One region of the Pseudoalteromonas sp. 68 DY56-GL68 genome, then DNA from elsewhere that is predicted to be linked to it. Evidence: predicted binding sites of a transcription regulator. Region 1 holds the regulator's gene; each other region holds the start of a gene.
The links. Region 1 encodes sigma-54, which starts transcription at its own class of promoters, with help from an activator protein. Its sites were predicted from a motif close to GTTGGCACGNNNNTNGNNT; they were not measured.
Positions count from the first base shown of each region.

Region 2: dps (DNA starvation/stationary phase protection protein Dps) is a predicted target of sigma-54. The motif match lies at 4,638-4,656, and genes of this name have one in related genera.
Region 3: NYF15_RS18005 (BON domain-containing protein) is a predicted target of sigma-54. The motif match lies at 6,146-6,164, and genes of this name have one in related genera.
Region 4: NYF15_RS12475 (LPP20 family lipoprotein) is a predicted target of sigma-54. The motif match lies at 2,525-2,543, and genes of this name have one in related genera.

Region 1 covers NZ_JAOCZL010000024.1:31,902-39,594, reverse strand. Annotated here, with positions in the region: gene kdsC (3-deoxy-manno-octulosonate-8-phosphatase KdsC) at 1-114, shown strand, start outside; gene lptC (LPS export ABC transporter periplasmic protein LptC) at 111-665, shown strand; gene lptA (lipopolysaccharide transport periplasmic protein LptA) at 655-1,176, shown strand; gene lptB (LPS export ABC transporter ATP-binding protein) at 1,173-1,898, shown strand; gene NYF15_RS19370 (RNA polymerase factor sigma-54) at 2,007-3,503, shown strand; gene hpf (ribosome hibernation promoting factor) at 3,530-3,817, shown strand; gene ptsN (PTS IIA-like nitrogen regulatory protein PtsN) at 3,821-4,273, shown strand; gene rapZ (RNase adapter RapZ) at 4,274-5,119, shown strand; gene NYF15_RS19350 (HPr family phosphocarrier protein) at 5,133-5,405, shown strand; gene mgtE (magnesium transporter) at 5,616-6,974, shown strand; gene NYF15_RS19340 (YgiQ family radical SAM protein) at 7,015-7,693, opposite strand, start outside.
Region 2 covers NZ_JAOCZL010000018.1:406,800-414,492, reverse strand. Annotated here, with positions in the region: gene NYF15_RS10340 (HugZ family protein) at 1-147, opposite strand, end outside; gene NYF15_RS10335 (heme ABC transporter ATP-binding protein) at 144-932, opposite strand; gene NYF15_RS10330 (FecCD family ABC transporter permease) at 925-1,983, opposite strand; gene NYF15_RS10325 (hemin ABC transporter substrate-binding protein) at 1,980-2,789, opposite strand; gene corA (magnesium/cobalt transporter CorA) at 3,023-3,979, shown strand; gene dps (DNA starvation/stationary phase protection protein Dps) at 4,032-4,550, opposite strand; gene NYF15_RS10310 (HPP family protein) at 4,802-5,221, opposite strand; gene NYF15_RS10305 (GGDEF domain-containing protein) at 5,361-6,497, opposite strand; gene NYF15_RS10300 (LysE family translocator) at 6,601-7,191, opposite strand; gene NYF15_RS10295 (Lrp/AsnC family transcriptional regulator) at 7,291-7,693, shown strand, end outside.
Region 3 covers NZ_JAOCZL010000022.1:177,748-185,440, forward strand. Annotated here, with positions in the region: gene hutI (imidazolonepropionase) at 1-1,106, opposite strand, end outside; gene hutC (histidine utilization repressor) at 1,257-1,964, shown strand; gene NYF15_RS17985 (NADP-binding protein) at 1,969-2,739, opposite strand; gene NYF15_RS17990 (methyl-accepting chemotaxis protein) at 2,862-4,886, shown strand; gene NYF15_RS17995 (hypothetical protein) at 4,871-5,080, opposite strand; gene NYF15_RS18000 (YqaE/Pmp3 family membrane protein) at 5,324-5,482, opposite strand; gene NYF15_RS18005 (BON domain-containing protein) at 5,544-6,110, opposite strand; gene NYF15_RS18010 (LiaF domain-containing protein) at 6,440-7,099, shown strand; gene NYF15_RS18015 (VOC family protein) at 7,320-7,693, opposite strand, start outside.
Region 4 covers NZ_JAOCZL010000020.1:134,499-142,191, forward strand. Annotated here, with positions in the region: gene NYF15_RS12460 (glutathione peroxidase) at 1-279, opposite strand, end outside; gene NYF15_RS12465 (LysR substrate-binding domain-containing protein) at 395-1,294, shown strand; gene NYF15_RS12470 (flagellar assembly protein FlgT) at 1,277-2,467, opposite strand; gene NYF15_RS12475 (LPP20 family lipoprotein) at 2,579-3,037, shown strand; gene NYF15_RS12480 (transglutaminase-like cysteine peptidase) at 3,158-3,865, shown strand; gene NYF15_RS12485 (LapD/MoxY N-terminal periplasmic domain-containing protein) at 3,859-5,826, shown strand; gene NYF15_RS12490 (response regulator transcription factor) at 5,823-6,410, opposite strand; gene NYF15_RS12495 (HlyD family type I secretion periplasmic adaptor subunit) at 6,449-7,693, opposite strand, start outside.

The DNA.
Region 1 (7,693 bases):
CTCGCTCATTACACTACCATGTTACCCGGAGGGTTTGGTGCTGTGCGAGAGCTGACTGATTTATTAATGCTGGAAAACGCGAAAGCGTTAACAACTGATGGAACCAGCGCATGAATATAGCCCGTATTTTACTGAGTATTGTTTTTGTTTGTTGCATGATCTGGTTATGGTATCCGTACTTTAGCCAACCAACAGACGCAATAAACAGTGAAGACGAGATAATCGCAACACCGGATTACACCGCCATTGCGCTAAAGCAAACTGCGTATGATGAGCAAGGTAACATCAGCCATAAAGTCGCTGCGGCTAAAATGGAGCTATACCAGCAATTAGGATTTACTTTTTTTGAGCAGCCTATTTTTACCATTTATGGGGATCAACAGGTTTGGCAGGTAAAAGCAAAAGAGGCTACCTTGTACGAAAACGATCAACTCATTTTTGAAGGTGACGTTGTTGCAAAAAACCTAACTCATAATGGCATGATTGAAGATATCAACGCAGAAAATATCAATGTCGATATTGAAAAAATGACCATGTACTCAAAACAACCTGTTACATTAACAGGCCCAAACTTAAAGATTACCGGTAAAGGTTTAAAAGCCGATTTAAAAGCCGAAATCGTCGAGTTAACTAACCATACACGAACCATATACTATGACCAATAAACTTAAAAAATTACTTCTAATCCCAAGCTTATTGATTGCGTTTTCAAGCGCTGCTGCAGACCAAGCGGGTACTCCTATCAGCATTAGCTCAGATCGCCAAGTAGGTCAGTTAAAAAATGGTGTAGGGATTTTTGAAGAAAATGTAGAAATAACCCATGGTAATCGTCGTATTACCGCAGATCGCCTAGAAGCACATGCAGGTGAAGTTGATGGTACTGTTTCACTTATCATTGCCACAGGTAAGCCAGCCTACTTTGAAGAAAAACAAGAAGATGGCACGGTTATGAGCGCCAGCGCAGACGAAGTTCGTTACGATGTAGCAAAGCGTTTACTCACATTAGTTGGCGATGCGCAAGTGACACAAGCAGGGCAAAAAGTCAGCGCAAAAAGTATAACTTATGACATGGAACAACAGCTAATTAGTGCTGAAAAAGACGAAAACTCAACGGATCGTGTGCATACAATCTTAGTGCCTGTTGATAATAAAAAAGATGATAAAGGCCAGCCATGAGTACATTAAAAGCAGAGCTGCTAGCAAAGAGCTATAAAGGCCGCCAAGTTGTCAAAAATGTGGGACTAGAAGTCGAAGCAGGCAGTATTGTCGGCTTACTAGGTCCTAATGGTGCAGGTAAAACCACCACCTTTTATATGATTGTTGGGCTAGTGCCAAGCGACAAAGGTAAAATTAGCATTGATGACAACGACATCACTTTATTACCCATGCATAATCGTGCTCGATTAGGTATTGGCTATTTACCTCAAGAATCATCCATTTTTAGAAAGTTGACAGTCTACCAAAACCTGATGGCGATTCTTGAAACACGCAAAGATCTTAAAAAACAGCAACGAGAAGAAACACTCAATAACCTGCTTGATGAATTTAGTATTCAGCACATCCGAGATAGCCAAGGTATGGCGCTATCAGGAGGCGAGCGTCGCCGTGTTGAAATCGCGCGAGCATTAGCCGCAGATCCAAAATTTATTCTGCTAGATGAGCCTTTTGCTGGTGTTGATCCAATTTCAGTGTTAGATATAAAGAAAATTATAGAGCATTTGAAAAACCGTGGTATCGGTGTACTAATAACTGACCATAATGTTCGAGAAACCCTTGATGTTTGTGAAAAAGCCTACATTGTTTCTCATGGGGAGCTAATTGCATCAGGCACGCCTGAACACGTATTAGCAGACCAAACGGTACGCGATGTCTATCTAGGCGAGCAATTCAGGTTGTAACCAATACACCACCGACTAGAGCATCTGCTAGACTTACAATAATGACAACATATTGATATTTACTCAAAGTAGTATCAATCAATGATTTAAAAGGATTGTTAGGGATACATGAGGCAATCATTACAGCTGCGCATGGGCCAGCAACTTACAATGACTCCACAACTGCAACAAGCCATTCGCTTATTGCAGCTTAGTACATTGGATCTCCAGCAAGAAATACAAGAAGCGCTTGATAGTAATCCTCTGCTTGAAGTAGAAGAAGCGGATTATAATGAAGAAGCGATCGGTAAAAACGAACAAAAATCTGACTCTGATGATTCACAAGTCACAGCTACAGCAGAAGAAGCACCCAGTGAATACGAGCAAGAAAGCAGTGATGCACTCAATAAAGATACCGTCAGTGACGACCTAGCAATGGATGTCACATGGGATGAGTACATGAGTGCAGCCCCTTCAACCTCGTCAGGGCCAATGCCAGAAGATGAGTCTATTTACCAAGGTGCGTCAACCGAAACTCTCCATGAATACCTGATGTGGCAACTACAGTTGACTCCATTTAGTCCGACCGACGAAGCAATTGCTGTTGCTATAGTCGAAGCTATCGATGACTCAGGTATTTTAACTGTGAGTTGTGAGGATATTGTTGAAAGCTTTAATCAAAATGATGATGAAGAAGAAATAGAACTTGATGAAGTCGAAGCGGTCTTAAAAAGAATACAGCTATTTGATCCTGTCGGTATTGGTGCTCGCAGTTTACAAGAGTGCCTATGTATACAACTTCGTCAATTCGATGCAGATACACCTTATTTGGCTGAAACTAAAATGGTTTTATCTGAGCACATCGAATTATTAGCAAGTCGCGACTATCGTACTTTGATGAAAAAGACTAAGCTTAAAGAAAACGAGCTTAAAGAAGTGATGACGCTTATCCATAGCTTGAACCCTAAGCCCGCGGATAGCATCGTACGTGAAGAGTCTGAATACGTCATACCTGATGTATCGGTAAAAAAAGTTAAAGGTCGTTGGGTGGTTGAGCTAAACCCTGACTGTATGCCAAAGATCAGAGTAAACAGCCAGTATGCGGCTATGTCACGCTCTGTAAAATCAAGCAGTGACAGCCAGTTTATTCGCTCTCATCTGCAAGAAGCTAAGTGGTTTATTAAAAGCTTAGAGAGTCGGAATGATACTTTATTAAAAGTAACGAACTGTATTGTTCAACAACAACAGGCTTTCTTTGAACACGGCCCAGAGGCGATGAAGCCGATGGTGCTAAATGATGTCGCTGAAATGGTCGAAATGCATGAATCGACGATTTCACGGGTAACAACGCAAAAATATATGCATACCCCAAGGGGTATTTTTGAGTTGAAATATTTCTTCTCAAGCCACGTCAGCACAGAAAATGGTGGCGAGTGTTCATCAACGGCAATACGCGCTTTAATCAAAAAGCTTATTGCCGCAGAAAACTCAGCGAAGCCATTGAGTGACAGTAAGATTGCAGATATATTGGCTGAGCAAGGAATTAAAGTAGCTAGACGTACAATTGCAAAATACCGAGAGTCTCTAGCAATACCGCCGTCTAATCAGCGTAAAAGCTTGATTTAGACGTTTTACATAGAAGGAAAATGCTTATGCAACTAAACCTAACTGGTCGTCATGTAGAAATCACAGATTCATTAAAAGACTATGTAAACACCAAGTTTGCGAAACTAGAAAGGCATTTTGATCATATTAATAATGTTCATGTCATTCTAGATGTAGAAAAATTAAGTCAAAAAGCAGAAGCAACTTTACATGTAAACGGAGGCGAACTGTTTGCCTCTACAGAGCATCAAGATATGTACGCGGCCATCGACTCGCTAATTGATAAGCTTGATCGCCAAGTTATTAAACACAAAGAGAAATTAGCTCGACACTAAATTATGAAACTTAGTTCACTTACTAGCCAGGACTGCAGCAAAGCTGCGGTCCTTTTTAATAGCAAAAAAAGAATTCTCGAATTTATCAGCGAACTAGCTCATGAGCAGCTTCCTCATCTATCGCAGCAAGATATTCTTAATGCTTTACTCAATCGAGAAAAGTTGGGGAGTACAGGAATTGGTAGAGGCATTGCTATTCCGCATGGTCGTATGTCGGGTGCTGATAAACCACATGCGTTTATTATAGTGAGCGAATCGCCAATTAACTTTGATGCAATTGACAACCGCCCTGTTGATATTTTTGTTGCACTCATTGTACCTGATGGAGACTGCCAACTTCATTTAAAGACCTTATCAACAATTGCTGATAGACTAAAAGATAAAGAATTTTGTAAACAGTTACGCAGCGCAAAAACCGATCAGGAACTGTTTCAAGTTATTGCATCAGAGGCATAAATGGAATTAATTATTATCAGTGGCCGTTCTGGCTCAGGTAAATCAGTCGCTTTACGAGTCCTTGAGGACCTTGGTTATTATTGCGTTGATAATATTCCTGTAAACCTATTACCTTCGCTAGTGCGTAGTGTTTCTGATAATTACGACAAAATAGCGGTCAGTATCGATGTGCGTAACCTGCCAAAAGAGCAACAAGAATTTAATGATATTCTTGAATACTTGCCAGGTTTCGCCAACCCAACATTATTTTACCTTGATAGTGATGATCAAACACTCATTAAACGTTTCTCTGAGACAAGACGCTTACACCCGCTTTCTTTAGATTCTTTACCGCTCGATTTAGCAATTAAGCAAGAAAAAATACTGCTTGATGTCCTAATTACCCGCGCTGATTTTATGATCGACACAACGGATTTAAGTGTACATCAGCTAGCAGAGTCAATTCGTGAGAAGATTCTCGGTAAAAAAGATAAAAAGCTCATTATTACCTTTATGTCATTTGGCTTTAAGCATGGTATCCCGAAAGAAGCTGACTATGTATTTGATGCACGCTTTTTACCAAACCCGCACTGGGAGCCAGATCTTAAGCCACTTACGGGGCTCGACCAACCCGTTAAAGATTACCTTGCAAGCCATAGCATAGTGCAAAAATTTACTTGGCAGATTCAAACCTTTGTGCAAACGTGGTTACCACACCTTGAACGCAATAACCGCAGTTATTTAACTATCGCAATTGGCTGCACGGGTGGACAGCATCGCTCTGTTTACTTAGCACAGACGATTGGTGAAAGTTTCGCGAAAAGCCATGCGAATGTAAAAATTCGCCATCGTGAGCAAGACTTATAACAAGGGCTTTAACATGTATGCTGAAAATACGTTTTTAATTCAAAACAAACTTGGCTTACACGCGCGCGCAGCAACTGTACTTGCACAACTTGCACTTCAATTTGATGCTAAAATTATGTTATATCAAGATGACAAAGAAGCTGAAGGTGACAGTGTACTTGCTCTAATGTTATTAGAGAGCAGTCAAGGTAAAGAAGTTCGAGTTGTATGCGAAGGCCCTGATGCAACAGCTGCACTTAATGCAATAGGTGAATTAATAGCACAACGCTTTCATGAGCAAGAATAGCATTTGCTAAGCACGAAAGATTTACGTTAAACTTAACTTAGATATTTAAATTTCTCTTAAATATCTTACTTTTAAGTCATTCGTTCATCTTATATAACAAATATTCTTAATATAATGGTTGCTTTAAACGATAACTCAGCAAATTTATTATTGTGCAACTATGCTGTATTTATTTAGCCAGAGCTCACTTTTTTAGTTGTAAGGACGCCAATGCCAGAAGCCTTTGAACAAGATTACCCACTACAACAACTTAAACAGGTGACCAAGTCACTTAATAGTGGTCAATTTGTTCAAGTGCGCGGTATGCTAGCTAAAACAGCACCTTGCGATACAGCACTGTTACTTGAGTCATCTCCTCATAAAATCCGCCGCATGTTGTGGCAACTCGTTGATCCGGATGTACGTGGTGACGTACTTGAAGAGCTTTCAGAGGATGTACGTCTTGGCATTATTGCCCAGATGGAACCTGAGCATATTGCCGCCGCAACTGAGGACATGGACGATGATGACTTAGGTGAAGTACTTCGTAGCTTACCTGATACTGTCTATCAAGATGTTGTCGGGGCTATGGATACGCAAGATAGAGAAAGAGCGACTCAAGCACTTTCTTATCAGGAGCGCTCTGCAGGCGCACTAATGAATAGTGATACTGTCACTATTCGCCCCGATGTTACATTAGACGTTGTACTGCGTTATTTACGTCTACGTGGTGAGCTACCTGAAGGTACAGATGATCTGTACGTGGTTGATAAACATAACTGCTTTTTAGGCGCCTTGTCATTAACGACACTTTTAACCAGCCCATCAGACAAAATTGTTCGCGACTTAATGGATGAAGAATGTGAGTCTATTCTCATTTCGATGGACGAAAGTGATGTTGCTCAACTATTCGAGCGTCATAACTGGATTTCCGCGCCTGTTGTGGATGATAACGCCCACTTGCTTGGTCGTATAACCATCGATGACATCGTTGACGTCATTCGTGAAGATGCAGAGCATAGCATGCTTAGCCTAGCGGGTCTTGATGATGAAGAAGACACCTTTGCACCCGTTCTGAAAAGCTCGCAGCGTCGCTCTATTTGGCTTGGGGTTAACCTATTAACCGCATTGTTAGCTGCCATCGTTGCAAGCTTCTTTGAAAACACCTTAGCAATCTTACCAATCCTGGCGGTACTTAATGGAATTGTGCCTTCAATGGGAGGAGTTGCTGGTAGCCAAACTCTTACCTTAGTTATTCGTGGTATAGCCGTTGGCCATATTAACCAAACCAACCAACGCTTTTTATTACTCAAAGAACTCGCCATTGGGGCACTAAATGGTGTTATTTGGTCGATATTAATCGCCGGTGTTGTTGCACTCTGGCAGTGGGACTTTAAGCTCGGTGCGGTGCTAGCCTTCGCAATGTTTATGAATCTCGTTGCAGCAGGTATTGCTGGTGCGAGCATTCCTTTAATCTTAAAGAAAATGAAAATTGACCCTGCTCTTGCAGGCAGTGTCGTGCTGACCACCGTCACCGATATTGTGGGTATTTTTGCCTTTTTAGGCACCGCAACCTGGTTATTAATCTAATTTAATATAAAAACGGCCCTTCTAAGGGCCGTATTTATATTTACTTTGCACGCTGCTTATTTTTACCCACTCTAGGTTTAGTATTGGCCTTTTTAAACTGGCTAAAACCAGTATGACGTGTCAGTGCTGCACGGCCTTTACCGCCCTTCCCTTTCGCTGCTTTCTCGTTGCGGCCCTCTTCAGGCACCAAGCAATTTGGTCCTTTACCAATTAAGTTCGCCTTACCCATTTTTTTTAGCGCTTCACGGATCATTGGCCAACCTGCTGGATCATGATAACGCAATATAGCCTTGTGTAAACGACGCTGGCGTGCACCTTTTGGTACAGCTACTTGCTCAGTATTGTTTTTAATATTACGCAGCGAGTTCATCTCAGTATGATAAATCGTTGTTGCATTTGCCATGGGTGATGGATAAAAGTTCTGCACTTGATCAAGCTTAAAGTCATTAGACTTTAACCACAGCGCCATGTTCACCATATCTTCGTCTTTGGTGCCTGGATGAGCCGAAATAAAATACGGGATCAAGTACTGCTTCTTACCCGCTTCTTTCGAATACTTATCAAATAACTCTTTAAACTTATCGTAGGCACCCATACCCGGCTTCATCATTTTAGAGAGTGGGCCATCTTCAGTATGCTCTGGAGCTATTTTCAAGTAACCACCAACATGGTGAGTAACTAACTCTTTTACATAACGAGGATCTTCAACTGCTAAGTCA
Region 2 (7,693 bases), on a different contig from region 1:
AAAATAAAGCTTGCCTTGCTCATCGCACATATAAGGCGTGACAGAACCAAATGGATAACCACGTAAATTATATGAAAGGGTCGACATAACACCGCTATTTTTTTTATATACCAATTGTTTGGCATGATGGACTGCTTGTGTTCTCATAAAAACTCCTGACGTTGAGAATAGATCATAGGGGCGTCATGCAATGGATGAGGCTTAACATGCAATGGCATGGCATAAATATGATTTAAATTTTGTTCTGTAAGGACATCGGGTGTAGCACCGGATGCTAAAATCTGTTTTTGATGCAACATGATAATGTCGCTGGTATACAGGCCGGCTAAGTTTAGGTCATGAATCGCGATGATAGCTGCATTTCCCATGTCTACGAAGTGCTTTACGCAACTCAGCAGAGTATGTTGATGGCGCATATCAAGGGCAGATGTTGGCTCATCAAGAAGCATCAGCTTAGGCTCGCTATTATCACTAAAAGCATCAAGTTGCGCTAAACAACGGGCCATACTGACCCGTTGTAATTCTCCACCCGATAGCGCAGTTGTGCGACGCTCCTTCAAATGACTAAGTTCCATAAAGTCGATATATTGAGCTACTTTTTTGGCACTTTGTTTAGCTGACTCTTTGTATGAATAACGACCCATTGCAACCAGTTCTTGTACTGTAAAAGCAAAACCCAATTGCTGAGACTGCATGACAACAGCGCGTTTATGTGCCAATTCTATTTGACTATAGTGCGCTAAAGGTTGATTGTGTAATGTCACATCTCCTTGATAGGGGATAGTTCCTGCGAGAGTATGTATAAGAGTTGATTTACCGGCGCCGTTTTCGCCTATCAAACCAACACATTGACCTACCTTTACCTCGCCGGTGATATTTTGCAAGATGCGTGTTTTGCCGTAGCTGACATTAAGATTTCTAAAACTAAGCACCTAGGCCTCCGTGTTTACTTTTAAGGATGAGGTAGATAAATAAAGGTGCACCAAGCAGGGCTGTGATAATACCAATGGGCAGCTCCGCTGGCATAACGAGCGTACGTGCAAGCCAATCAGAGAGCAGTAAAACAATAATCCCGAGCAGCATAGATAAGGGCATCATTATTCGTAAATGCGGGCCAACCATGAGTCTTGCAATATGGGGTACGACTAAACCTACAAAGCCAATTAAACCGGTTAGAGCAACACTTGCGCCAACACCAAGGGCAACTAAGATAATGATTTGGAATTTAAGCGTGTGCGTATTGATCCCCAAATACTGTGCTTGCGATTCGCCAAGTAATAAACAATTCATGGGTTCTTTTAAGTACCAAAGACCGATAGCACTCATCAATAATAAAGGCATTGCTTGGCTTAGATTGGCCCAGTTTGCACCACCTAACGAGCCCATAGTCCAATAGTTGATTAGTCTTAAAGCACTATCGTCGGCATAAAAACTCAATAAACCAATGAGTGCAAAGGCTAAAGCATTAATTGCAACGCCAACTAAAATCAATGTTGTTACATTTACTTGCCCTGCTTGTTTAGCAACTAAGTAAACAAATAGGGTGACAACGAATGCGCCAATAAATGCTGCATAGGGTAAGTATTTATTAGCTTGAAAATCAAATTGAGTACCTAACGCAATAAATGCAACAGCAACAACTGCAGCTCCCGAGCTAATGCCGATAATTGACGGATCAGCAAGGGGATTACGGCACAGTGCTTGTGTTGCAGTGCCTGTTTGCGCTAAGACTAAACCTATCATTACAGCAAGCATGAAACGTGGCAGGCGTATTTGTGTTACCACGTTAATTTGTAGTGTATCAAACTGGGTAAAGTACTCAGGTGCAAGCCATGCGATTGCTAATTGCCAATCCCAGCCAGCAGGGCCAAAGCCTATGCTTACTAGAGATAAAACAGCAATACATAACACGCATGCAATAACCCACTTATTAGGAAAAAGCCGAGCAGTCACCTGCAAGGGTATCGAAGCGAATGTACTCATAGGTTATTTTTATAATTGCTAACTTGATTAATGGCCTGTGCAATGCGTGGTGTTAAACCTAATGATAATAAGCTGTCCATCACTAACAACTGACAACTTTGCGCTGCTTTTAATAGCGTTAAACTCGGTTGTTTACAAAATGCTTCTTTGCCACCAAGTGAATAGACTACATGTGCAGGAGCAACAATAAAATCAGGCTGATTAATTGCGAGAATTTCGCTGTTTAATGGTTTAAAGCCGCGATGTGTTTTAGCCAAGTTTTTAATGCCTGCATAATCAAAGAGCATGTTTGGTACTGTATCAGTACCAGCAGCGACTAACCCACGGTCATTCGCAGATAAAAGAAAAAGCGCTTTGAGCTCAGTTTTTACCGCTTTTTTAGGTAAGGTTTGTTGAATTTTTTGGTTTAAAGCTTGGGCTTTTTTGCTAGCGTTTAGGTGATTACCTAATGTAGTAATCAAGTGTTGAAGGTCATCCACGGTGTCTGGTTTTTTGTACACGCGTAAATTAACACCTGTTGATGCAATTTGCTCTAAAACTTCAGGGCGGCCTGCACCTTCTAATGCAAATACAGCAGTAGGTTTAAGTGAAAGGACGCCTTCAGCGGCTAGATCCCTGTAATAACCGACTTGGGGTAGTTCAGCTGCTGCTTCAGGGTACACACTCGACTGGTCAACTCCGACTAAGCTTTGTTGTTTTTCTAGTGCATAAATAATCTCAGTTAACGTGCCACCTGCGCTGACAATACGTTGCTCGGCAAACACAGTTTGAGAAAGTAGTAATAACACGACACTTAGGTATTTCATACGCGAACTCCAATTTTGTTTGTTTCATTATATACATTCATTCGCAAATGAAAATAATTATCATAACTAATTGGTTTTTGTGTTTTTACTTTTAAAAATGATTAGGAAGATTACGCTTTGCTCTTATGGTTAATTTATTGTGTTGCGCCCAGAAATTTATTTGAAAAACCAGTGTATTTAGCGTGATAGTTACTGGTACTATTTTGTCACGTGGGTAAAAAAGAGTGGGGCATATGTTAAGATTTTTTTCAATCAACCAAGGCGTAATAACACAAATAGAACCTGCCCCCGACACGCCATTGGCCACATCCATTAAAAATGCCCATTGGATTGATACGATTAACCCAACAGACGAAGAGCGTCGCGCCCTTGCTAGTACCTTAAACATTACTTTGCCTGCGGCTGATGATGTTGAAGAAATCGAAGCATCGTCGCGTTGCTTTATTGATCATGAAGGGCTTCATGTACATGCTCTGTTTATGTCGCCAAATGAAGGACGTTTTAATACGGTGACAGTTGCGTGTTTATTACAAGATAATTGTTTATTGACGATTCGTGATGATGAATTAGCTGATTTTCGTTTATTAAGACTTCGTGCTCGTAAAGGGCAAGTGGCATGTGATAACCCTAAACAATTACTGGTGACTTTATTCGATCAAAAGGTCGAAAATCATGCGGATATGCTTGAAGACATGCATCATCAATTAGAAAACCTCAGTGCCTATGTACTTGAAGAAGATGATTCAGACTTAGAACAAGCAGTAAGTCGAATTGCACGGCTTGAGGACAACAACGGTAAAGTACGTTTATGTTTAATGGATACCCGTCGCAACATTTCGTTTTTACTGCGTTACCTTGGCGCACCCACAGAAGATCGTGAGTCACTTCGCGAGATTGTACTTGATATCGATACCCTGATGTCTCACTGTACTTTTTTGTTTGATAAAGTAAATTTCTTGATGGATTCAACCCAGGGTTTTATTAATATTGAGCAAAACCAAATCATTAAAACTTTCTCGATTGCGTCGGTGGTTTTTTTACCTCCCACAGTTGTTGCGAGCATTTATGGTATGAATTTTAATAGTATGCCAGAGCTTGAGTGGGCTTGGGGCTACCCGTTTGCTATTGCCATTATGCTACTGTCCGGCTTCGCGCCTTATTTATTTTTTAAACATAAAGGTTGGCTGTAAGGGCATAAAAAAGCCCAGCGCTAGCTGGGCAAGGGGTCTTCGGATAGAAGTGTTAATTTTTTAATTCGCCTGTAGACGATTCAATATGTGCACGAACAAACCATTGGAACTGTTCAAGCTCTGCAAGTTGACCTGTGATCATATCTTCAGAAACAGGGTCTAACTCAGCAAGCTGATCGAGCGCCTTGCGGTGATCTTTATTAACGCCGTTATAAACTTTATCAAGAGCGGTTAAGTGATCAGACACTAGCCCTTTGCCTAGCGAGTAATCTTTCCACTCGCGGCGATCAACAATTGACTGTGGTGTGCCAACCGGAACACCGCCCATAGTTGCAATGCGCTCGGCAATAGTGTCGGTCATTTCTTGAACGGCACTCACTTGTGGATCAAGCATTTCATGCACGCCAATAAAATTTGGACCTACAACATTCCAGTGGATATGCTTAAGAGTAAGGTGTAAATCGATTAAAGCGACCATGCGCTTGTCTAAAATAGCAATTGTATCGGCTGCTGATTCGTTATTAACGCCTGGTGCCGTGAATTCAGCGACTTTTGATGATGTATTACTCATTACTCCTCCGAGATTCTCTAAAATTGTATTTCCATAAAGCTTTTAAGTTACTTAGTCGTTACTTAAAAAGCGAAGTTATTAGAGTAGAAGCAATCGTTATGCCGATATCTGAAATGATTTTAAGTTTTTGTTTTTAAATGGTTTATTTTTGTTTTTGTTTTGATGGCGCCCAACATGATACTGAATGAATATGAAAAGTCTGCACACTCTATGTAAAAAATTCAGTGTGCAGAAGCGAGGAACAGAAATCGCTAAGAGAGCAGGGCCGCTGCTAAACGAACAAAGTCAGAAGAGGTTAAAATGCCAACTAAGTTATTATCATCATCGACAACGGGCATACAGCCGTGACGATTTTCAACGAAAAACTTAGCTACTTCGTGTAGTGGTTGATTAGGTGAAATACTTGTGAAATCAGTGGCCATAATATCTTGCACTTTAGTTTGCTTTTCTTTGCGTTCAAGTGCACTGGCACTGAAGTTCGCCATAATACTCATGACTTGAGCGATCATGATCTTTTGTGTCAGCATGCCAACTAAACCACCATGCTCATTAATAACAGGAATGTGCCGAATGTTTTTTTCTTTCATTAAGTTATGAGCATCATGCAATGAGTTTTCTGCGGTGATAGCCAGCGGATCGGGCGTCATCAGGTCTGAAACAAGGTGTGTCATGGTAAAGTCCTAGTAATTTAATCACGTTGGTATCAGTGTAGTCTGAATATGATTGAGTGCACTTCACCTAGATCAAAGTTTATGATTAATTACTTAAATTTTTTAATGAAAAGGAATTAAAGTTAAACTGTGCAAATGATTAAAGTATGGTTTCAATTCGGTTACGGCCATTGTTTTTAGCCGAATAGAGGGCTTTATCTGCTCGGTTAATTAAGTCGTCAAATGTATCTGCCTGTTGCCAATGAGTTAGGCCAAAACTGGCTGTGAATGCAATGATTTGTCCCTTATATTCAATTTGACTTGATTCGATAATTTGGCGGAGCTCTTCAAGCTTTTGGTAGGCTTGCTCTGGGGATTTTTCAACACTGAGAATGAGAAACTCCTCGCCCCCTAAGCGGCAGCAAAGATCTTCGTGGTGTAGATGGTGTTGCAAAAGTTCGGCAAATACTTCTAGTACTAAGTCTCCTGCTTCATGCCCGTAGTTATCATTTATGCTTTTAAAAAAGTCGATGTCTAAAGCGCTTGCATAAAGAAAAGCTGCATGCTGATTAGTCAATAACTGCCGTTTTTCCAAAATATACTGAAGACCTCGACGATTGTATAAATTGGTTAGAGGATCTTTGAGTGATAGTTCAGCATAGCGTCGTTTTTCATCGATTAGCAGAGTAGTGATAAGGCCAAGCCCTGTCATGACAAACACTGTGGCATGAGCAATCACTGTTAATGAGTAAAGTGTCAGTAGGTTATGTGAATGAGTGATAATAGTTAACTGAGTAATAGGCACTAAAAGTAAAATACATTGCGCTGCCAAAAGTACTGTATTGCCTATATTGCTCTTGTGTAGTGCTCGGGTAAAAGTAAAGTAAATAAGGGCAGGTAACACAGTTAGCGTAAAGCATGCCTCAACTAAAGCAAGTTGGTTAATATCGTTTGTAAATAATACGAAAACTGAAAAAATAGCGCCGTGACCAATCATTAACCTATTAAAGCGGCACTTTTCATCGTGGTTATAAATCGAGAGCTGAAGTAGTACCATTGATAGGATATAAATAATAACACTGGGCCGAAAATCACTGGGAAGTCCGAAAATATTTTGTATCCACAGCCAAGCAAAGCCAATAACGCCTAGATAGAAAAAGAAGTTAAAGAAGACAATTGACTTACTTTTAAAACGGCTAATCATGAGCCGAGTAGCAATGACCGAACAGGTTATTACAGTGATCAGCAAAAAAACAAAGAAGCCGTGATAAAAATAACTGTCAAGGTTAATAGCCATAACTCACATAGAAAAACGAGCAATAGTTAAAAGCTTAGCATAGAAAGATTTTTACACTAAAATCTACTCTGTTGTGACGCTAGCCTTTTGTGCTGCGACAAGTTCAAAATAAGCTAAACAATACAGAAACGATTAATAGCCCTGCCATAATATAATTAAATACTTTTAAGCGTATCGGGTTCCCAAGATAGTGCTGAAGTTTTTGTCCGAGCAAAGTCCAAGAGCACACGCATGGTAAGTTAACGACGCCAAAAACGATACTAACAATAAAAACAGAGAGTAGATTTTTATCAGGTGCGTAAAGACCAATAGCACTTAGTGCCATTGCCCATGCTTTTGGATTAACCCATTGAAATAATGCAGCTTGGGTAAAAGTAAAAGGATCACTGTTGTGGTTAGAGGCTTGTTGCCCATTGCTGGTGGCAATCTTAAACGCAAGATAGAACAGGTAAGCAACACAAAATACTTTGAGAATGAGGTAGCTTGATGGAAATAAGTCAAACACTTGCATAACACCTAGTCCAACAAGTATTAGCATTAACATGAATCCAAGTGTTACGCCAAGTAAGTGTGGCATTGTTCTACGAAAACCAAAATTCGCGCCAGAGCTCATTAACATCAAATTATTAGGACCTGGTGTAATTGATGAAACTAAGGCAAATAGCGCTAGTGCAGTAAGGATCTCAAAAGTCATTATCACTTCTCCATATTTTTAGAAATGCAATTATAGCTTGAGGTTGATGCAATTTTACCGCTTAATATTGTTTATATGGATGACATAGAGCAACAATAAATGAAAAGAGATAGTATAAATGAGAGAATATTGCATGAGCTAAGGCGCAATGGCCGAATTGCTAATGCTGAACTTGCAGAGAAAGTTGGATTATCACCATCAGCCTGCCTGCGCAGAGTACAGGAACTTGAGCGTTCTGGTGTTATTTCTGGTTATCGGGCCATTATTAATAACCAAGCAGTGGGTCTAGGGTTTATAGCCTATGTGGGGGTTGGTTTGAATGAACACTCAACACGATCACAGCTAGCATTTGAGCAAGCCCTTGAGTTTATAGCTGAGGTTAAAGAGTGCCATAATGTGACAGGCTCGTACGAATACTTGCTAAGAGTCGAAACAGTCGATCTTAAAGCGTATAAATCATTTCACGCTGATGTATTGGGCTCAATACCTCAGGTAAGGACAA
Region 3 (7,693 bases), on a different contig from region 1:
AGACCCAATGCACCTGCGGCGTTTCGTGTCACCCCAGCTAATGCTTGCTCTGGAGTCATACGGAAAATAGTACATGCCATATTCATCATCAAATGCAACGAACACAGTGGCGAAGTACCTGGGTTAAAGTCAGTAGAAATAGCAATGGGCACTTGGTACTGCTGTAGCAGCTCTATCGGCGGATATTTTGTTTCTCTTAAGAAGTAAAAAGCACCCGGTAATAATACAGCTGCGGTACCCGCTTTTGCCATAGCCTGAATGCCAGCTTCATCAAGATGCTCGATATGATCGGCTGATAAACCATTAAATTCAGCGACAAGCTCTGCACCATGCTGATTTGATAACTGCTCAGCATGCAATTTTACAGGTAAGTTATATTTCTTCGCGGCTTCAAATACACGCCGTGTTTGCTCATTACTAAACCCGACATTCTCACAAAATGCGTCGACCGCATCAGCCAAGTTGGCTTGGACGACCCGCTCTAACATCTCACCACACACAAGATCGATATATTCATCACTACGACCTTTATATTCTAAAGGTAATGCATGAGCGCCTAAGAAGGTCGTTTTCACATCAACCGGATGGTTTTCACCTAATAAGCGCGCAACTTCGAGAAGTTTAATTTCGTTTTCACAATCAAGACCATAGCCAGATTTAATCTCAACCGTTGTCACCCCTTCTGAAAACAGCGCATTTAAACGCTCTTTTGCTGCAACAAATAATGTTTCATGATCAGCTTCACGCGTAGCGCGAACAGTACTTGCAATCCCCCCGCCATTTGCAGCTATTTGCTCATAACTGACACCTTGAAGTCGTTGTTCAAACTCTTCGGCACGGCTTCCAGCAAAAACAAGGTGAGTATGACAATCAATTAAACCGGGTGTGAGCCATTGCCCTTTCGCTGACACGGTTGGGGTAGCTAATGCATCAAACTTTGGTAGCTCAGCTTGTTTCCCTAACCAGGCAATCTTGCCATCTTTAACAGCAATAGCGCCATTTTCGATAGCACCATAGGGTGCATCAATAGCAGGGTTCATTGTAGCAATATTGGCATCTGTAATTAGTAGATCCCAGTGTGACTCATTATTATTCATTGTGTGCATTTTTCACCTATACTGAATTTTGCAGTGCCCTGACTTAGCTATGCTCAAAGCAGATAACTAAAATAGACGTAAAGTTTATCAAGTCACCTTGTATATACAAGATAATTATGCCACCTTGTAACATACTATTAACTTTATACATCGCCTTCAATGAGCATCACTAAATTCGCACAGATAAAGCAATTTATAGTTGATAATATTCGTTCCGGCCAATGGCAAGAAAACGATCGTGTACCATCAGAGAATGAATTAACCAATCAATTCAAGGTAAGTAGAATGACTGCAAGACGGGCACTGAGTGAACTGACAGATGCTGGCATTCTAACTCGTAGCCAAGGACTCGGTACCTTTGTTGCCAGTTTAAAATCACAGTCTTCTCTCCTTGAGATAAAAAATATTGCCGACGAAGTTAAAGCTCGAAATGGCCAATACAGCTGTACAATTTTAGTAATGGAATCAATACAAGCCGTTGCGCCTATTGCTATAGCATTGAGTGTTGATATTGATAGTCATGTTTATCGAAGTGTTATTGTCCACAATGAAAATGAGCAACCATTACAAGTTGAAGAGCGTTTCGTCAATCCAAAGCTGGCTAAAGATTATTTGCAACAGAACTTTCACACCCTGACTCCCCACGAATACCTTTCAAGTGCAGCCCCGTTAACAGAAGCAAGACATACAGTTGAAGCAATCATGCCAAATAATGAAATGTGTCAGTGGCTCAACCTCTACAATGAAGAGCCTTGCCTGCAGGTTATTCGTCGAACTTGGTGCTCTGAGGGGATCGTAAGCTTTGCACGCTTAGTCTCCCCAGGCAGTAAATATAGACTGGGAGGGCATTTAACCTTTAAAAAATAACCGCTTAAATTGGCCACTGATATTGAAAGCCTAAAGACTCAATTGCCGAGCCATCAATGATTCGCATCTTGGCCTCATCGCTGGTAAAACTTGGCTCAGGGCTACCCTGCTCAGCACACTTTTGCTGGTAATAATCAACTTTTGTCGGGTGAGCAGGATTGACTACATTATAGATTGCAGATGCATCTGACCAACCTTCAATCAACTTGAAAATGGCATGAATAACATCGTCTCGATGCACCATATTGACGAGTTGTTGGCTTGAACTCTTAAGCTCCTTACCTGCAACAAACCGCCCTGGTTCACGGTTTGGCCCAACTAGCCCCGCCAACCGCAATACTTTACCGCCCACTTGTAGCACACATTGTTCGGCATCATACAAAAGCTGTTGGCGAGGTGATGAACATTCAATCGTACTTTGCTCTGTATATGTATTATCAGCGTTGTTATACACACCCGTTGAAGAACATAAAATAAACCCACGGCATTGCAGCGATTTAGCTAACTCTAAACTAGCAGAAAGCGTTGCTAGGTAATCACTTTGACTATCACGACTTTTAGGTGGAATAGCACATACCCACCACGCGTCCTTTAAAGAGACAGTATGCTTCAATCCACTTGGTTGTAATATCAATTGGCGTTGAAAGTCATAGTCATGCTTGGCCTCTCTTCTTGTGCCTTGCACCTGCCAACCTAACTCCTTTGCCTTAAGACAAAGTGCTTCCCCTAGCCAGCCAGCGCCTAGTACCACTAATTTATTATCATTAACAATCACTTGGTAACATCCCCTTGTGTTATGTATTATTTTATTAACAAACTTTACTTTGCCTTGTAGCGATTTGGGTGCAAATATGATTAGATAGATTACTCTAGCTAATAATAAAAACACGTGCACCTATGTTAAACAACCTCTCTTTACGTAAAAAAATATTACTTCTCATCGGTGGGACGATCAGTGTACTACTTATCATCGCGTCGAGCTTTTTTGTTAGTCACATTGCTGACTTATCACGACAAGCAATTCAGCGAGAAGCTGACAGTTATCTACAAAGTGAGCGACTTTCAATGCAAGGTTACTTTGCTCGCTATGGTAAAGTTGTTGAAACTTTTATTACTAACCCACATTTAGTGAATTGGTTTGAAAATTGGACTGAGCGTGATCAACCACTTGATAACCAACCTGGGTACGACAGCATCAATCAAGACTTTGTACGCATCAGTGGTAATGATGACAACATTCTATCTGCTTTTTTTGCCTCAGCAACCACCGGTGAATACTTTAAAGAAAATGAGCGTACTACACACTTTAATGGTGACCCCTATTACGCTTATAAACGTGGTTGGTGGCAAGACGCGCTAGCAATAAACAAGCTCTATGTCGGCCCTATTTCCGTTGACTTAACCACAGGCAACGCATCGGCGGTTGTACAACAACCAGTGTATAACCAAAATAAACTCATTGGTTTTGGTGGTGTCGACTTACAGCTCAACAATATTAACGACATGGTCGAGAATATTCGTTTCAACGGTCGAGGATTTGGTTTTTTACTTGATGGCAACCAAAAAGTTGTGCACCTTTCAAAACGAACAGGTCACAAACTATCAATTACCGACGAAGGCCCAAATGGCAAAGAAGGCCTAGAAGCGCTAGAGAAACAATTTAACGATACATCAGGCTTTAGCGAATTAAATCGTGTTATGAAAAGTAAAAAAGACGGTAGTAGCTTCATCACTTTTAAAGGAGAAGAGTATTACGTTGTCTTCAATCGCCTTGAATTAGAAACCCCTTATCTTGATTGGTATGTAGGTATTTTAATTCCGACCAGCATGATTGATGAGCCTGTCAATGATGCCGTAATGACAACCACAACATCAGTGATCATTATTCTCGCGATTATCATTGCAATGATCTTTTGGGCTACGCAAATGATCACCAAACCATTGACTAAGCTAACTTATATTATGCGTGATATCGCCTCAGGAGATGGCGACCTAACACAAAAAATCGATATAAAAAGTCACGATGAAGTGGGTCAATTAGCCCTGCATATGAACACCTTTATCGATAAATTGCGTGCAATGATGCTCAATACTGCAGCGCAAGCGGAGCAGTTAAGCCAAGCAGCTTCACAACTAAAAACAGTGTCACAAAAAACCAATGATGAAATTCAACAAGAGAAACAACAGGTAGACAGTGTTAGTGCAGCGGTCACTGAAATGGCCTCAACAGTACTCGAAATTTCGCGCAATGCACAAAATACCAATAATGCTGCTGAACAAGTACAAACCATTACTGTTGATGGCACAAAACGTTCTACACAGGCTCAGTCAGTCATGACCGCATTAGCAAGTCACATTGGTGAAGCGTCTAAAGTCGTTGCTGGTCTTGAGCAAGAAAGTGGCAATATTGGTGCCGTCATCGATGTGATCAACTCTATTGCAGAACAAACTAATTTACTGGCTCTTAATGCTGCTATTGAAGCTGCGCGTGCAGGCGAGCAAGGTCGAGGTTTTGCTGTGGTTGCTGATGAGGTTCGTTCATTGGCAAGCAGAACGCAAGAGTCAACTGATGATATTCGTAATATGATCAGCCGATTGCAACAGATTGCTCAGCAAGCATCAACGATGATGCAACAAGGACAAGAGCGCGCTGAAGGTTCTGTTGAACAAACACAAATTGTGCTTACAGCACTGCAAGACATTGCACAATCAGTGACAAATGTGCAAGATCAAAGTCATCAAATTGCGACTTCAACGGAGCAACAAACGGTAGTCGCAGAAGATATCAATAACAGCCTTGCGGCTATTAACCATTTAGTGAATAGCACGGCAGATCATGCTCATGAATTGGCTGATGAAGCCCGTGATTTGAATGAGTTAGCAGTCTCGTTAAATAAAACGGTTAATCAGTTTAAGTTATAAAGATAAATTGCTGATGTGATTAAAAACCCGATATCACCTGAAGATAATATCGGGTTTTTATCGTCAGCCTTCCCTGTTACCTGCGGCGCAACTGCTTTCGCATGATCCATAAAGTCTTGCCACTGCTGCTGATTCCATAAAGCAGCTCCTTGTTTGTCCATTCCTTGTTTTGATTGCGTTTGTACTTGTTCCATATAGTCACCTCCTTACGCTAGCTTCATCCATTTTAGGTTCCTTACCACTTGCCGCTCCTTAGCAATTATCCATTCACCTTTTCCATAAAGCGTTGCCATTGTGCGCTTGTCCATAACGCCTTGTTACTTCCTTGCTTTCCATTATGCTTTGCTACGTTTTCCATTATGTAACTCCTTGCGGTTTATAATCCATTATTCCTACAGCTTTTCCTTGCTGTGCTCCTAAATCATCCTTATGTGCAATTATCGTTTAGCAATGATATACACAGCATGAATCAAGCCTGGAATGTACCCTAATAAGGTTAAAAGAATATTAATCCAGAATTGTGCACCCAAACCTACCTGTAAAAATACACCTAAAGGGGGAATTAAAACTGACAATATAATGCGAATTAAGTCCATGATTCACTCCTTGAAAACAAAATAAAAACCCAGCCAAAGCTGGGCTTTCATTAATTACTTATTATTCAGCAACAATCGTTAACTCATCGATTACTTTGCGAACATCTTCAGCATTTTCTGCAATGCTTACTGCAAGCTGTTTTTCAGCTTCTGATTCAACGGTACCTTTAAGGGTTACAACACCTTTGTCAGTATCTACATCGATATCAGTACCACCTACTTCAGAATTAAATAGGAAGCGAGTTGTAATCACAGTGCTGATTTTGGCATCTGTTAGATCACTTTCAGCTGAATCACCTTTCTCTTTTTTGGCGTGCTTAGCTTTCATGTCTTTTACGACTGTAAGCTTGTTTTCAACATCAGTTACGCCATCTAAGCTTAATACCAGCTCTTCTGCTAACTCTTTATCAAGCTCACTATTCACTTTACCAGTTAGTACAACCTTGCCATTTTTTACATCTGTGTTGATGTCAAAGTTGTTTAGATTTGTGTTCATTAAAAGAACAGTTTCTGCCTTACCATCAATCCAAGCGTCTTTACTTTCATTTTCCCAGCTGCTTGCCTGAGCTGACATGCTAGTAGCACCAATAACTAACGCGGCAATCATAGACTTGTTGAATGTATTCATAATCTTTCTCCTTTTGATTAAAGACACATTACTTAATGCGACTTTGATGCCAACTATTTATCACTTTAATATCAAAAGGTTATAATTACATCTATTCAAGACACATATTCTTCTCGGTAACAATTTACAGGCTGCTCGGTAATAAGTTCACAATGTTGCAAAAATAACCAATTAATTGCAGATAACATTAATCTATGGTTAATTTAACGAAGTTGCTAATAAGCCAAAAAACACAACAACTTGATTTTTATATAAATAAAATTTGGCCTAAGCTTTGCTTTATATCGAATAACAGAAGAATCACTTTATAATCACAACAGGGAACTACCATGGCCGTTAAGCTCGAAGATCGTCCAATCGATCAAGTAAGAGAAGAAGTCATTGACCAACTCATTTATAACTACAGTCATGCAGTTATTTCAGCTGAAGCATTTGAACGCCGACTAGATCAAGCAATGGCAGCCACCAGCAACGAAGTACTTGTTGAGCTTGTTGCTGACTTAGCGCTAAAAGCTGATACAGATTACAAATCGCATAAGCATGCGCAATTTAAACCTCACTACAGCCATAGCAGCGACAACGAAAACTTACAGCTACGCAGTATTCTTGGTTCAAATGAGCGTAGCGGCCAGTGGCTTGTGCCAAAAGAAATTCACCTCACAAACTGCTTAGGTTCAATCGAGCTCGACTTTAGCGAAGCGATTTTCCAGCATCAGCATGTCACTATTTACGTAAACTGTATTTTAGGTAACGACGAAATCTACGTGCCTGAACATGTCAATGTGGTATCTAAACTGTTTAGCGTTATTGGCAGCGTAGAAAACAAGTCAGTCGCTCTAAATAAAGGTCAGGGCCCAACCATTACCATTGAAGGTAACGTATGGCTAGGCTCAGTAGAGATCAAAGTAAAGCGTACCATGAAAGAAAAGTTCATCAGCTTTGCCAATAGCCTAAAAGCCAGTTGGAAAGAAATGAACAAGGTGCAGTAAAAGTTGCGAGATATTGTAGGCGCGATTTTACATCGCGCAATAGGAACAAATGACGCAGGGTAAACCTGCACCTACAACCACCACACGAAATAAATTTCACGCTTTTATCAAACCGAAACCACCTTTGTAGGCGCGATTTTACATCGCGCAATAGGGTAACAAATGACGCGTGGTAAACCTGCTGCTACAACTACCGCGCGAAATGAATTTCACGGCGAGATCAAAGATCATTATTCCTTTCACTTGGAATATCACTGAAATATTCTACAAACTCCACTTCAAAACCTGCGGGGTCGATAAAATAAACATTTTTACGGTATGGATTTTCTGGGCCGTGTTTATCAATTTCATAACCGGCTGAAACAAGACGTTCAATGACGGCATTAATGTCGTTTGTTACATAAGCAAAATGGGCAAGGCCAACTTGATGACCCGCTAAATCACGATTTTCATCTTCACCGTTATCACTTAATGCAAGGTATTGGTAATCATCACCAAAGTGCAGCCATTTGCGTGGTTTTCCAGACCATGTGCTGTCACCTTGACTACGCACACGCCAGTGCGGGAATGCGACTTTATAAAAGTGCAGCATGG
Region 4 (7,693 bases), on a different contig from region 1:
CGCTTCTTGATTTTGTGCCCATGCGTTCATAACAAAAGTATCGTTAACCGAAATACAAACGATGTCATCGACACCATTTTGCTTAAATACCGGCGCAAGTTCGTTATAGCGTGGTAAGTGTGTTGATGAACAAGTTGGTGTAAATGCGCCAGGTAATGCAAACAGTACAACAGTTTTACCTTTGAAAATATCATCACTGGTCAGTGATTGCCATTGCTCATCAATGCGTGTTGCGAATGTAACGTTAGGGACTTTTTGACCTTCAATATTGTTTAACATAGTTTTAATTCCTCTTGATTAGTTGGGTGTTATTATGAGGTTATATAGATAATAGTTCCAATCGTTTGTTTTTATTACTATGATAGTTAAAAGCTATTGATGGTTGGTGAGTACTATGAACTTAAAAGATTTGGAATATGCAAAAGCGGTGGCTCAGTTTAAGCACTTTCGAAAGGCAGCTGATGCCTGTTATGTGAGCCAACCAACTTTGAGTGGTCAAGTTAAAAAGCTTGAACAAGAACTTGGGGTAACTATTTTTGATCGCTCCACTAAACAAGTGACAGTGACTGTACAAGGTCAACGGTTACTTGAACAAATTAACGTAATCCTTGAGCAAACCCAAGTATTGAAGGAAATTGCTGCAAGCTCCCATGATCCCCTTAAAGGCAAAATAAACGTAGGTATTATTCCCACTATTGCACCTTACTTATTGCCAACCTTGCTCACGTCAATGAAACAAGCCTTTAACGACACTCATTTTTCATTTATTGAAATGCAAACCGCGCAAACACTTATCGCCCTTGATAACGGAGAAATCGATATTGCAATTGTCGCTGATGTGCCTGACCTCGCTAATTACCATGTATCAGCATTATACAAAGAAGACTTTTTAGTAGCTGTATCTGAGCAGCATGCATTAGCTAACAAAGAGAAAGTTGCACTTACTCAGCTAAGTGATTGTGACTTACTTATGTTAAACGAAGGGCATTGCTTTAAAGAACAAGCTGAGCAATTTTGCTTTTCGGCAGGGGTTGAAGTTTCAAACCAATACAAGGGCAATAGTATCGAAACCCTACTTGCTTTGGTCGCGATGGACGATGGTATTACATTTGTTCCCAAACTTGCTTGCACGACGCGAGAGGGAATTAATTATTTGGCAATAACACCTAATCAACAACGACAAGTTGTTATTGCAACCCGTAAGCACTACCCACATATTGCGGGAGTAGAGCAATTAGCCGCTTGGCTAAATGCTCATAAAGGGTTACAGCAACATTTACTCGCCACCAGCTAATTCAACAATATCGTTTATTTGAATGTTGGGTAATGGCTGCTCATCAATACTCATGGCAACAGCCGACTGCTGATAGAGTTGGGTAATTTTCACTTGATTAAGGGTAGTGATCTTATGTGGTAGTTTATTACCTTGCGCATCTGTCATGTAGTTATGATGAGCAATATTTAATAACTCCCCTTGCTGTAAGCCATGCGCTTTACCAAGGTTGATTATTAATTTGCCATTCTCAATATGCAAAATTTTGCCTTGCGTAGGTAAACAAGCCATAGCCGCTTGTAAGTCATAGGTGAGGGTTTGGTTTACCTCACTGATGGCTTGACCATAATCGGTTTCCCAAAAGCGGTCGCTATACACATCAATGATATCGGTTTTTTTGTATGGCCAAATTCCCTCAGTTTGGTAACTTTTCTGCCATAGCTTTTCGTAAGTGGTGCCATCAAATAAAACATAATCGGCTTTATAAGCACGTTTAAAGCTATCATCTTGCCAAAATGCATAATCGTTATTGAGTTTACGGTTTACCGATAAATCGCGGATACGACTGAGTAATACATATTGTGAGTTACTACGACTGGTTATCTCTTCGAGTAATGCATCGCTGTAGTCATATTGTTGGGTGAAAAAATGATCCACGCGCAACGGCACATTGTAATATGCTGTCGGTTTTGCGGCCATTTGCGTATTACTTAAGCGAGTATAAAGCTGTTCACTAATAGCTTTATTGACGTCAAAAATTTGGCCCATTCTCGCTTGCTCTCTGTTAGCCAACTGACTTTGTGTTATTGCGATGAATTTAGCATACTTATTTGCAGGGCATTCTTCAGCTTCTGGAAAAATATCTAAGCGAAGTGTAATTGCATAGGTATCGTTATGACGATCTTCGCTAATAAGCTCTATTTTTTGGATCTCACCATGGCTACTAATTTTAAGCTGATCTTGCGTCAAAACTCCGTCTACTAAGGTTTGTACAGAGCTAACACGCGCCCCTGAAAACACTAATGCTTGGGTTATCGCATCTTTCATTGCGGCAGATTTGGCTTGACTTGTATCACCATCTTTAATCACTGCATGGCCTGTAGATTCAAACCATTGAGCTAAACTATTGTTAGAAAAAACAAGAGTAAAGGCCAGCCCCATGCTGTATAAACTCGTTTTTAATAGACACTTCATGCAAATACCTAGCGACACTGTTCATTGATACCAAGTACCGAGCAAGTAATGTACCAGATTGGCACTAAACGTGCATATTTGTAGAAAATGAGTTTTTAACGGAAACAAGTTATGCGAGCAATGTTAGTTTGTGGCCTAGCTGCCTGTATTGCACTAAGTGGTTGCAGTAGTATTTTTGATAAACACGTAGAGTACACTTATATCGAGCCTGATGACTACCCGATTTTAAAAGCCGTTGGTTATGCACCCATTAGTGCTCAACCGAGTGATAACAAATCACAACGAACTTTACTTGCAATTAAAGCCTCAAAACTTGAAGCATATCGTGAGTTAGCTGAACAGGTTTATGGGCAAAAGATTTCCGCAGGGACGACGGTACAAAACAGCATTGCACATAACGATCAGCTACAAAGCAAAGTGCAGGGTGTTATCAAAGGTGCTCAGGTCATTAAAACGTATGCGGTGGGCGACACTTACGCCACAGAGTTGCAACTCGACATGAAACGAGTACATGACTTATATATTGGCGAAATCAAACCGCGTGAAGTAAAAAAAGTGACTTATTATTAAGTACTAAATTCTCATAGTTGCAGCTTGGGTGCTATGCTTTTAAGACTGTTAGTTTTAACAAAAGCATAATGGCATTAACATATCATTTTAACCAAGCTTTTCTCCTTTTAGGAATTGTCTATGCTGTTTAGAGCATATGCGATTGCCTTTAATCAAACTTGGCGCAGTCATGCCTGCTGGTTAACCGTTGTCATTATTCTATGCTTAAGTCACTCTGCAATAGCTGATCGCTTAGTTATTGAATTTACCACTTTTATTCAACAGATGCAGCAGCGTTTCGGTGCCAATAGGGTCACTGTTGCAAGGCAGTGGCAAGGAATGTTGCAGCAGGCTTCTAATTTACCTGAACAACAACAGGTACTTGTTGTTAACGAGTTTTTTGCCCGTAGTCTGCGTTATCAAACTGATATTCAATTATGGAAGCAAGAAGACTATTGGGCGACCCCTCTTGAAACGCTTGGTAAAGGATTAGGTGATTGTGAAGATTACGCAATTGCCAAGTATATAAGCCTCAGAGCACTTGGTGTGAGTGACGATAAATTACGGCTTATCTATGTAAAAGCTCAACTACCTGGTACGCGAAAAACACAAGCGCACATGGTACTTGGCTACTTTACACACCCGAATGCACAACCACTTATTTTAGATAGTTTAATTGTAAAGGTATTGCCTGCTGCTAAGCGGACCGATCTTAGTCCTGTTTTTAGCTTTAACAGCAAAGGCTTGTGGGCCAATAATTCAACAAAGAGTGTGGCCGATCCTACTGCTAGGCTATCACGGTGGCGTCATATATTAGAGCAATCACGCAAAGAAGGAGTGCGATGGTGAAGGTATTTAATCTATTTAGACTCAAACGAAATAAAACCATTACCTTAAAGCAAGAGCTATGGATTGCTATTTTGCTATTAATCATTATTGGTTTTGTGAGTAGTTTGTTGATCAGTACTAATTCTGCAAAAGAGTACTTTACGACTGAGTTGCGAATGAAAAATATAGATAATGCCAACTCACTCGCCTTGATGTTGAGTCAAATGAGTAAAGACCCTGTTGAAATAGAGCTTTTAGTATCCGCCTCATTTGATACCGGTTATTACCACCGAATTGAGTTACAAGACCCACAAGGTAAAACAATAATTAAACGCCTTTATACGGGGGAGCTTACTTTAAACGCACCGAGTTGGTTTAGGCACTTTTATAAGTTAGAGGTTGCGCCGGGTGTTGCTCAAGTGAGTGATGGCTGGCAACAATTTGGTACTTTGTATGTTGAAAGCCATAGCCAGTATACGCAAGATGCTCTGTGGAAAAGTGCTGTACATTTATTCTTTAGTTTTTTAGTTGTTGCAGTGGCGGCTTGTATTGCAGGGGCTTATTTTCTATCTAAAATTCTAAGTCCACTCAATGATGTAATGAAACAAGCGGTGGCATTAAGTGAAAAACGCTTTATAAAGTCAAAAGTACCGCGCACCTATGAGTTTGCTAAGCTTGTGTCATCAATGAATTTGTTGTCGACACGTTTTAATCGCATTACTAAAGAAGATAATCGTCGCTTAGAAGAAATTCGTTTTAAAAGTCAACACGATGACTTAACAGGCCTTGCTAATCGAGAATACTTTAATGCAACTCTTGATACCTTTTTAGAAAACTCACAAGGACATGGGGGGCTCTTTTTATTCAGAGTGATAAATTTGGATACATTAACAGAGCAAGTTGGTCGCGTTGAAATGGTGGACTTTTTACGTCGTTTTTCAGAGTCATTAGTTTCTTTTTTAGAGTCGAATGAAGACAGCTTTAGGCAAAGCCAAATTGCACGTATGTCCCATGTTGATTTTTTAGTGTTATTTAGCGATGTGAGTAATCTCACAGCCTTGAGTGAGCAGATTTTAAAGTCCCATGAGCAACTTGTTGCAGATCATAAATCAGTAGAGCTTGCGGTATCACACAGTTGTACACACATTGAAGTTGATGACACCCGTGCCACACTTTTAAAACGAGTCGACCAGTGTTTGAAGGTTGCCGTTGCAAAACCAGGTTGCTGTGCTTATGTAGATGAAAAACAACAAACGCAAGACAACCATAATGATATTGATACTTGGCGAGAAAGATTAGAGTTTGCGCTGAAAGAAAACCAATTAGAAATCGCGTTATTTCCCGTAACAACTTTTGATGAGCGCTTAATACAACAACAAATTTCTTTAAGTTTATTAATTGAAGGCGAAAAATATCGCTTTGGCTTTTACTTTCAATGGGCTCAGCGTTTGCATTTATTAGCTCGCCTTGATTGGAGTTTAATGAAACTAATGATTAACGAGTATGGCCAGATTCAAGGGGATACGCTTTTAGGAATGGAAGTTTCAGCTGAAACTTTACAAGATGATATGGCGGTGGCGTCCATTTTAACAGGGTTATCTGCGTATCCTGCACTTGCTAAGCGTATATGCTTTGAGGTGCGAGCAAATTTCGCAATTAAAGAATTTGCCTTGTTTAGAAGCTTTTGTTCACAAGTTCATAGCATTGGCGCTAAAGTCGCGCTTAAGCGTGTGGGGGCTGAGTTTACTAAATTAAATAAAATCCAAGAGCTTGGTTTAGAGTTAATAAAAATAGACAGTGTTTATTGTCATAACATAAGCTTTAATGAAGATAACCAAAGTTTTCTTCGCGGTGTGTGTTCACTTGCGCACTCTTTAGGCATTAAAGTGGTAGCAGAAGGGGTTAAAAACCCAAGTGATCAAACTATACTGAAGGGGCTAGGCTTCGATGGGCTTGTTGCGGTTGAAGGCAAGAAAGATTAATGGCCTTTAACCGCTAACATTAACTGCATGCGGTCTCGCACATGTAGCTTATTGAAAATAGAACTCATATGTTCTTTTACGGTGCGCTCTGTGATATTCAACTTTTGTGCGACCTGTTTGTTTGTTGCCCCCGTCACAACTTCATCAACGACCTGTTTTTCTCGATTTGTTAGGCATGTTAAATCGCAATTGTGTTGGTAGTGAATTTGCTGATTAGACAGCACCCCAACTAAGTTTGATAACAGTTGCCCAGGTAGCCAAATACCTCCTTTACTCACTGTTTCAGCAACTTGCTCAATAATTGCTTTACTGGCGTATGCTTCTATATAGCCACGAGCACCGTGTTCTAATGCTTTACATAGCTGAGAAATATTAAGCTCAGTTGTCATCACTATCACAGGAATTCTTTGCTCGGTGAGTTTCGACAGAAGATTGAGCCAATCAGGTGTCTCTGCAAGTAGCCAAATTAGGCTATCAGCCATTAGCCGTTTAGGCACTGATGTTTGTACGCTACAGTCAGCAAATGCAGATTGCCAATGTGGAGAGACAAGTTCATCTTGTGTAATAAAAACACTCCTGCGCATAGTTACTCCATTACACTGGCGTGAAGGGCATTCATAGTTTACCTCTCGGTCATGGCTAATGAGGTTGCTCTTAAAATGGGTTTAAATAAATACTCAAGCACGGTTTTTTTTCCGGTAATAATATCGACCTGAGTTGTCATGCCAGGGATAATCGTTAGATTGTCGGCAAAGTGGTTTCGGTTCGTTTTCAATTGCACTAAATAAAAAGTGTTATCTCTATCATCGGTGATAGTATCAGCACTGATGTGAGTTACCTGGGCTTCAAGGCCACCATAAATAGCAAAGTCATAAGCACTGAACTTGATCATAGCCTCTTGCCCTGGCTGCAAAAACGCAATATCTTTTGGTAAAATTTTCGCTTCAACAACGAGCTGGTCATCTAAGGGAATAATTTCCACAGCATCACTACCAGGTTGTAAAATGCCGCCAACTGTATTTACTAATAAGCGTTGAACGGTCCCATTGACGGGGGAGCGGATCTCAGTTTGCGTAACCTTATCTGCCAATCCTGACTCTGTTTCTTTAATGGCATCAAGGCGAAGGAGTGCTTCTGAAAGTTCATTACTCCAACGGTTAATCATCGCAAGCTCTACTTCAGTCACTTTATTTTTTGCTTCATTGATAGCCGATAAACTTCGGTTTATTGCTGCTTTTGTTCGATTTATCTCACCTGTGTGCTCTACAACTTGGCGCTCCAAACGGATTATATCTATATCAGATACGGCACCTGAACGAAGTAATGGCCGTGTCACAGAAAGTTCTCTGTTCGCTAAACTGAGAGAGTTAGTGTGTTGTTGCAGTGCGGCTCTCGCTTCGGCATAGTCTTGGCGACGCTGCTCTAGTTGGCGCTTATGGATTGTAACTTGTTGTGTCAGCTCTTGATTACTGCTCTCAAACATGGCTTGTTCGTGTGCAACGGCATCCGGCGCTTTTTCGATTAAGTCGGGAGTAAACTCAAGTGGCTTTTTTTTAGTGAGCGCTTTAAGTCGCTCAACTTTCGCTGTTAGAGATAAAATTTTTGCTTGGTTTTCTCTAAATGAAGAGATAAAACGAGTTGGATCTATCTTCACCAATACATCACCCGCATTGACGATTTGTCCTTCTCGAACAAAAATTTGCTCTACCATGCCACCGTCGTATGATTGTACAACTTGTAGTTTATGAGAGGGGATCACTCTGCCTTCACCACGTGCAACTTCATCTAAGTGGGCAAACGCTGACCAAACAAGTAAGGCGACGATAGTTAAGCAAATTAAATACAATAATACTCTGGCACTGGCTGG